2 regions of the Thalassotalea sp. Y01 genome follow, and region 2 is predicted to be linked to the other one. Evidence: predicted binding sites of a transcription regulator. Region 2 holds the regulator's gene; the other holds the start of a gene.
What was found. Region 2 encodes NrdR, which represses ribonucleotide reductase genes. Its sites were predicted from a motif close to AAACACNANATNTNGTGTTT; they were not measured.
Positions count from the first base shown of each region.

Region 1: a site for NrdR is predicted at 2,574-2,593, ahead of nrdA (class 1a ribonucleoside-diphosphate reductase subunit alpha). Genes of this name have one in related genera too.

Region 1 covers NZ_JABBXG010000002.1:395,898-400,333, reverse strand. The annotation lists gene nrdA (class 1a ribonucleoside-diphosphate reductase subunit alpha) at 117-2,387, opposite strand; gene HII16_RS04570 (HAD-IA family hydrolase) at 2,852-3,535, opposite strand; gene ubiG (bifunctional 2-polyprenyl-6-hydroxyphenol methylase/3-demethylubiquinol 3-O-methyltransferase UbiG) at 3,554-4,267, opposite strand; gene HII16_RS04560 (hypothetical protein) at 4,386-4,436, opposite strand, start outside.
Region 2 covers NZ_JABBXG010000009.1:105,910-110,345, forward strand. The annotation lists gene ribBA (bifunctional 3,4-dihydroxy-2-butanone-4-phosphate synthase/GTP cyclohydrolase II) at 1-433, opposite strand, end outside; gene HII16_RS13485 (riboflavin synthase) at 438-1,100, opposite strand; gene ribD (bifunctional diaminohydroxyphosphoribosylaminopyrimidine deaminase/5-amino-6-(5-phosphoribosylamino)uracil reductase RibD) at 1,138-2,250, opposite strand; gene nrdR (transcriptional regulator NrdR) at 2,271-2,735, opposite strand; gene glyA (serine hydroxymethyltransferase) at 2,831-4,087, opposite strand; gene HII16_RS13505 (class II fumarate hydratase) at 4,411-4,436, opposite strand, start outside.

The DNA of each region.
Region 1 (4,436 bases), on a different contig from region 2:
TTATACATAAAAACTTGCACATACATGCTCAGGCCTAAAACCTAGGGCCTAAATTCTGGCCATAAAAAAAGAGAAGGCCATGCCTTCTCTTTTTATTGATAGATAGCCAGGCAAGATTAAATCTTACATGCACCGCCTTCACAACCATCATCCATATCGCCTTGGCTGTCATCAGCACCATCGCGGGTATTATGGTAATACATGGTTTTAACGCCAAGTTTATAAGCAAGCAATAAATCTTTAAGGATTTGCTTAACCGGCACTTTACCGTTTTCGAATTTACTAGGATCGTAGTTGGTGTTTGCAGAAATCGTTTGGTCAACGAATTTTTGCATAATAGCAACGAGCTCAAGATAACCTGTGTTATTTGGAATATTCCAAAGTAACTCGTAGTTGTGTTTCAATCGCTCGTATTCAGGCACAACTTGCTTCAATACACCGTCTTTTGACGCTTTAACTGAGATTAAACCACGTGGTGGTTCAATACCGTTAGTTGCATTAGAAATCTGTGATGAGGTTTCTGACGGCATAAGTGCTGAAACGGTCGAGTTACGCACACCATATTGCTTAATGCTTTCACGCAAACCTTCCCAGTCAAGATGCAACGACTCAGAACAGACTTTGTCGACTTCTTTTTTGTAGGTATCAATCGGTAAGATACCTTTAGAAAGTTTGGTTTCGTTAAATAGTGGGCACGCACCTTGCTCTTTCGCTAACTGATTAGATGCTTTAAGCAAGTAATACTGAATCGCTTCGAAAGTTCTATGTGTTAGGTTGTTTGCACTACCATTTGAGTAGAACACGCCATTTTTGGCTAAGTAGTATGCGTAGTTAATGACACCAATACCTAAGGTACGACGACCGACAGTGGCATTTAATGCCGCTGGTACTGGGTAATCTTGATAATCTAGTAAGCTATCTAGCGCACGAACCGCTAAATCGGCTAAACCATCAAGTTCGTCTAACGACTCAATTTTACCTAAGTTAAAGGCTGATAGAGTACATAGCGCGATTTCACCATCTGGATCATTAACATGAGCAAGTGGTTTCGTAGGAAGGGCAATTTCCAAACATAAGTTTGATTGACGAACCGGAGCCACTTTTGGATCAAACGGGCTGTGCGTATTACAGTGATCAACGTTTTGCAGGTATATACGACCTGTTGACGCACGTTCTTGTGCAAACAGGGTAAATAGCTCAATGGCCTTAATGCGCTTCTTACGAATAGTCGAATCGTTTTCGTATTTAACGTAAAGCTCTTCGAATAGTTCTTGATCTTCAAAGAAAGCGTCATATAAACCAGGTACGTCTGACGGGCTGAACAAGGTAATGTATTCGCCTTTGATCAAACGCTGATACATGGTTTTGTTAAATTGAACGCCGTAATCTAAATGACGTACACGGTTCTCTTCAACACCACGGTTGTTTTTAAGAACCAATAAGCTTTCAACTTCAAGGTGCCAAAGTGGATAAAACAAGGTTGCTGCGCCACCACGTACACCACCTTGTGAACAGCTTTTAACCGCTGTTTGAAAGTGTTTGTAGAATGGAATGCAACCAGTATGGAATGCTTCACCGTCACGAATCGGGCTACCTAGCGCACGAATACGACCGGCATTAATACCAATACCTGCACGTTGTGAAACGTATTTTACAATGGCGCTTGATGTGGCATTAATCGAATCAAGGCTATCACCGGTCTCAATCAATACACATGATGAGAACTGGCGTGTTGGTGTACGTACACCAGCCATAATAGGCGTTGGAAGTGAAATCTTGAATGTCGAAATAGCATCGTAGAAGTCACGTACATAGCGCATACGAGTATCTTGTGGGTACTTAGCAAACAAACACGCTGCAACTAATACATACAAGAACTGGGCACTTTCATAAATCTCGCCGGTAACTCGGTTTTGCACCAAGTATTTACCTTCAAGCTGCTTAACCGCACCATAACTGAAGGTTTTATCACGATCATGGTCAAGGAAAGAGTCCATTTCAGCAAATTCTGCAGGGCTGTAGTCAGCCAGCAAATGCTCATCATACTTACCAAGTTCAACCATTTTTTGTACGTGATCAAATAGCTCTGGCGGCTCATACTGGCCGTAGGCTTTTTTACGTAAATGGAATATCGCTAAGCGAGCTGCCAAGTATTGATAATCTGGTGTTTCTTCTGAAATTAAATCAGCGGCAGATTTAATGATGGTCTCATGGATATCTTCCGTTTTGATGCCATCGTAAAACTGGATGTGTGACTTAATTTCTACTTGAGATACGGAAACTGATTCTAATCCTTCCGCTGCCCAGTCGATTACCTTGTGGATTTTGTCTAAGTCGATAGGCTCTTTTTCACCGGTACGCTTAGTGACAAAAAGGTTGTTGTTCATGAATGACCTGTCTTTATAGTTTTTATACATAGCTTTGATTTGTATGCAAAGGGCAGTAATACGTGATCTGCGTTCCCTGCTTTTTTATTTGTAGTTATTGTTATTTATTAGCGCTGGCTCGCAGCCACACAGCTTCATGCCGCGTGTATTTTTTACCCTGATTGCACACTTTTACAACAAAAAGCGATGCACAATATGTTGGGGTTTTTAATGTATCTAGTCACAAGATAATGAGGTTTTGACCTTAATGCAACCCCAATAAATAGTGAATAAATTGTGGAAAAATCACTTGCGCTTTCCCGGTTAGTAACAACTTACATTGTGCGCTTTGTTTCTAAAGAGAATCGCAAAAAAGCAAGATCTTTTTTTCGCTAAAAAATTTTTTTTAAGATCTTTTTGGTTGTTTTTTGACCTTGTTATACTAAAAACGACTATTCAATTTAAATGTTTTTTAAAACAGTGAGTTATAGGCTTGGGCGATCTTTGGCCTGATCATCGATACCAAGAATGTGCAAAGGGTGAGCGACGCAATAATTTGCTTGCCATCTGGCTAATTCTTGTTCGTTTTTAATATAACCCCATTTGGCAATCACGGTAGTCATATCCGCACGTCGACCAGCCTGGATATCACGCTCTGCATCACCAAAATACCAAATGTCTTTGCTCGCCACACCAAGGGCTTCACTGGCCAGTAACATTGGCGCAGGGTCCGGTTTACGTTGTGGTAACGTATCGCCGCTGACATTAATGATCGATTGTTTAAATTCTGGGTACTGCAACATTAATGGATCGGTAAGAAACGCGGGCTTATTTGTGACCACGCCCCAAGGCACATTTTGACGTTCAATTGCATCTATAAGCTCAACTATGCCGTCAAACGGTTTGCTATGAACGGCAATATTATCGAGATAGTAATCGAGAAATTCTTGGCGCAATTGCTCGCGGTCAAAATGCACCAGTTGCTCGGCAAAGCCAAGATCGAGCAATGGGTATACACCATCGGATGCAACTAATCGATATTGTTCGTATGAGACGTGCTCAAAGCCATATTTATCCATCAAATAATTGAGGCACGCACCTAAGTCTTGTGCGGTATCAAGTAGGGTGCCATCAAGATCAAACAACACGCCTTTAGCTTGGCTTAGCATAATTTTGGTATCCGTAAGTTATTCGGCAATTTTTTGACAAGCGATAAGATAATTAACATCCAAACCATCGCCCAATTTATGATTCTCTGTCACTGGATTGTAATGAATGCCTGTCGCATCAAAACATTTTAAATTAACATTTTCGGCCCAGCCGATAAGCTCACTCGGTCGAATAAACTTGTCCCAATCGTGGGTGCCATTTGGTACGATTTTTAATACTTTTTCGGCGCCAACTATCGCGAATAAGTAGGATTTGATGGTTTTATTTAATGTAGAAAAAAACACATAACCACCGGGTTTAACCATGTCGCTGCAGGCTTTCACGATTGATGCCGGGTCAGGCACATGTTCAAGCATTTCCATACAGGTTACGACGTCAAACTGCTCCGGGCATTGTTCGGCTTTTTCTTCAACGGGAATTTTTTGGTAATTGAGGTCAACACCGCACTCTAAAGCATGCAGCTTGGCAACATTTAACGGCTCTTCACCCATATCAATACCCGTTACCTTAGCGCCGAGTCGGGCCAGACTTTCAGCGAGAATGCCACCGCCGCAACCAACATCGATAATGTCTAAGTCAAATAAGTCACCAACATGTGACGTTATAAAATTTCGACGTAAAGGATTGATCTGATGTAGCGGCTTGAAATCACCTTGTAAATCCCACCATTGGTGAGCAACGGCTTCAAATTTAGCGATTTCTTCAGGGTTAACGTTCAAAGGTTTTGACATAGGTATAAACAACTTGATGAGAATGATTCGATTCTAGCCCAGGTAAACAATTAATATCAAAGGAAACTTGGTGTTAATTGTGTAATACGGATGATAGTCAATATAGGTTTATAGTAGCCTATTGACTATTTTCAGTATCAGAGGGTTGATTGTTTACCACTTTTATTCG
Region 2 (4,436 bases):
CGGTGTGCCCTGCACGATTTAATACGCCACCGTCTTTGGCGATTAACGGGAAGATATGCCCAGGTTGGACAATAGAGCGATGGTCCGCTTCAGGATCACAGGCAGCAAGTACTGTTGTCGCACGGTCTGCAGCGGATATACCGGTAGTGACACCGCGAGCGGCTTCAATAGATACCGTAAAGTTGGTGGTAAACTGAGCGTCGTTCTTATCAACCATTAAAGGCAACTTCAGCTTTTCACACTTTTCTCGTGACATTGGCATACAAATCAAACCACGACCATGGGTGGCCATAAAGTTAATCGCCTCTGGCGTTACTTTTTCTGCTGCCATGATGAAATCGCCTTCGTTCTCACGATCCTCATCATCCATCAAGATAACCATTTTACCCTGTTTGATATCTTCAATGATTTCTTGTGGTGTATTTAACTTCATAAATTTAACCTTTCATAAAACCGCTATTGATCAGCAATTCTTCTGTTACGCCAGAGGTTTTGCTTGCTGATTCATTTTGACAAAACAGCAAACGTTCTAAATATCGAGCAACCACGTCAACTTCAAGGTTCACCTGGCTACCAACTTGATAGCTACTAATAATAGTCTCTTCAATTGTATGCGGCACAATTGTTAAGCGAAATTGATTATCTGCAACTGAGTTTATGGTCAATGAGGTACCATCAACAGTAATAGAGCCTTTTTCTGCCGCATATTGTTTTAGGCTATGTGGCAATTCGAGCCAATATTCGGTTGCGTTGCCAACTTGCTCTATGCTTTGAATGGTGGCAACACCATCGACATGCCCACTGACAATATGGCCACCGAATCGGGTGGTCGGTAACATCGCTTTTTCAAGGTTTACCTTATCGCCAGCTTGATAATGAGCAAAGCCAGTTCGCTTTAATGTTTCCATAGAAACATCGGCACTGTAGCTTTGTTTGTCATAGTCAACAACAGTTAAACAAATGCCGTTGGTCGCGATTGAATCGCCCAGTTTGACATCACTCATATCCAATTTGCCGACATTAACTTTAATGCGAGCACCTTGTGAGTTAACGCTAATCGAAGCAATAGATCCTAAGGCTTCAATAATTCCGGTAAACATACTATTTCCTAATAAATTTCGAAACTAAGCTGTTAAATTAGTCTTTAACAATATGGCAAATAAAACGTACATCCTGGCCTATTTTACGGATGTCTTTGATATCAAGATTTATCGCCGCTGACAACGAGTTCAAACCCGGAACCTGCAATAACCCCATCGCATCATCGGATAGCAATTTTGGGGCTTGATACAGGATCAGCTCATCAACCAAATTTGCCGCAAAAAATGCGCCGGCTAAACGCCGTCCGCTTTCGAGCCAGATTTCATTTAAGCCACGCTCTGCAAGCTTTAGCATCAGATCAGGCAAATCAGCAAAGTCATTAGCTTGCTTAACTTGCATCTGTTCAACAAAATGAGGCCAGTTGTGCTCAGTTTCAAGCTCTGTACGAATTAAAATTATTGGTGCATCAATGGAGAATAACGCTAAATCAGGCGTTAAACGATGCTTTGTGTCAATGATGACTCTTACAGGTTGCCTTAAATCGCTATTATTTGAGCCATTAACGTTACTAAGCTCCTGATAACGTACATTTAATCGTGCGTTGTCGGTAATTACCGAATCAGCACCACTAATGATTGCACAACTTTGTGCGCGATAAGATTGCACATCTCGACGCGCCGCAGGTGAGGTTATCCATTGACTTTCACCGCTGGCCATTGCGGTTTTACCATCAAGGCTTGCGGCTAGTTTGCAACGTACTAAGGGTAACCCTTGGGTCATGCGCTTTATAAAGCCTGGGTTGAGTTGCTGACACGCGTGTTCAAGTACCGGGCCGATACAATCAATACCGGCTTGTTGCAGCATCTTAATGCCGCGCCCACTTACCAAGGGATTTGGATCCTGCATGCCAAACACAACCTGACGCACACCGGCGTCAATCAAACCTTGCGCGCACGGCGGCGTGCGGCCAAAGTGACTGCAAGGCTCTAAGGTGACATAAGCCGTTGCGCCAGTGGCTTTTTCGCCGGCATCTTTAATGGCGTTAACTTCGGCATGACCAAGACCCGCTTTAACATGGAATCCTTGACCAACGATTACCGAGTCGCGCACTAAGACACAGCCAACTCTTGGGTTTGGTGATGTGGTGTATCGTCCTTTGTCGGCAAGCTTTATTGCCAACTGCATGTAATATTCGTGGCTATCTATCATGATTTGATAAGTGTAGGTTATTACCCTGAATTTTTATCATCACCTAAACGAGCAATCTCTTCGCCAAACTCTCTAATGTCCTCGAAAGAACGATAGACAGAGGCAAATCGTACATAAGCGACCTTATCCAGCAACTTTAGCTCATCCATAATGATGTTACCGAGCAATTCACTGCTCACTTCGCGCTCGCCTGTTGCTCGCAATTTTGATTTGAGTTTATTAATTGACGCTTCAATTTCTTCAATGCTAACTGGGCGCTTTTCTAATGCACGTAATAAACCACTGCGCAATTTGTCTTCGTTAAAAGGTTCTCTTGAACCATCACGTTTAATGATTCTTGGCATCACCAGTTCAGCCCCTTCAAAGGTGGTAAACCTTTCACGGCATTCCAAACATTCACGACGGCGACGTACCTGATGGCCGTCACTGACCAAGCGTGAATCAATTACCTTAGTTTCTGTAGCGGAACAGAACGGACAATGCATAGTTTTCCAGAATAAAATAGAGTTATAACGACACTTTAACAAAATAAAAAATGGTCGCAAAGTGCGACCATTTTTTTATCACGATTTACGACAATTTATGCGTAAACAGGGAAACGAGAACAAAGCTCGATCACTTTCTCGCGAACCGCGTCAATTGTTTGCTCATTATTGATGTCATCAAGAATGTCACAAATCCAACCGGTCAGCTCTGCTGTTTCTGCTTCAGCAAAACCACGACGAGTGATCGCTGGTGTACCTAGACGCAAACCAGAGGTTACGAATGGTGAACGCGGGTCATTTGGAACCGAGTTCTTATTCACAGTGATAAACGCACGACCTAGTGCCGCATCAGCGTCTTTACCAGTAATGTCTTTGTCAATTAGATCTAACAACAATAAGTGGTTTTCAGTACCGTTTGATACCACCTTGTAACCACGTTCTTGTAAAACGCGAACCATAGTTTTGGCGTTATCTAATACTTTTTGCTGATATTGTTTAAATTCAGGCTCAAGTGCTTCTTTAAAAGCAACAGCTTTGGCAGCGATGATGTGCATCAAAGGACCACCTTGACCACCAGGGAATACCGCTGAGTTAAGCTTTTTGTAAATAGCTTCATCACCACATGCAGAAAGAATAAGGCCACCACGAGGACCGGCAAGGGTCTTATGGGTCGTTGTAGTAACAACGTGTGCATGTGGAAGTGGGTTCGGGTATAGACCCGCAGCAATAAGACCAGCAACGTGAGCCATATCAACCATAAGGTAAGCGCCAACTTTGTCAGCGATCTCACGGAAACGAGCCCAATCAACGATACCAGAGAATGCAGAGAAACCTGCAACGATCATTTCTGGCTTGTGTTCTACCGCTAAACGCTCAACTTCTGCGTAGTCAATGTCGCCAGTTTCTGGGTGCAAACCGTATTGGATTGGTTCGTATAGTTTACCAGAGAAGTTAACACCACTACCGTGCGTCAAGTGACCACCATGCGCAAGGCTCATACCTAACACTTTGGCTCCTGGGGTACACAATGCCATGAATACGGCTGAGTTTGCTTGAGAACCAGCGTGTGGTTGTACATTGGCATAATCGGCATCGAATAATTCACAGGCACGTTTGATGGCTAACTCTTCTGCGATATCAACAAACTCACAACCACCGTAGTAACGCTTGCCCGGGTAACCTTCGGCGTATTTGTTAGTTAATTGTGAACCTTGTGCTTCAAGAACGCGCGGACTGGTGTAGTTTTCAGACGCGATCAACTCAATGTGATGCTCTTGACGCTCTACTTCATTAGTCATTGCTTGGTACAATTCTGCATCGAAATCAGCAATGTTCATATCACGAGTTAGCATGGAATTTCCTCTGATAAGTTGGATAGAAAAAAAATTGGCTTTATTTTGCCCGAATGAGCCGTTGTTGTACACGGTCTTTTTAGACTTATTTAGCTAAAAAATGCGCTTTTTGTGATGAAAGCGGCAAGTTCTACAAAAAATACCTTTTTTAACAAACAAAACAAACAATAAAGGCCCTTTCGGGCCTTTATAAACAGTTTGCTTTGCGTAACGGCTAGCTAGTGATTTTCAGACACCATATTGATGGTATGTTCACTTTAGGACAAATTTTTAGATAATTTATGTTGTTCGTTCGCTTTTTACTCATTATCGGGAGTAATAATCTAAATATTCAGTTGACCATCTATTA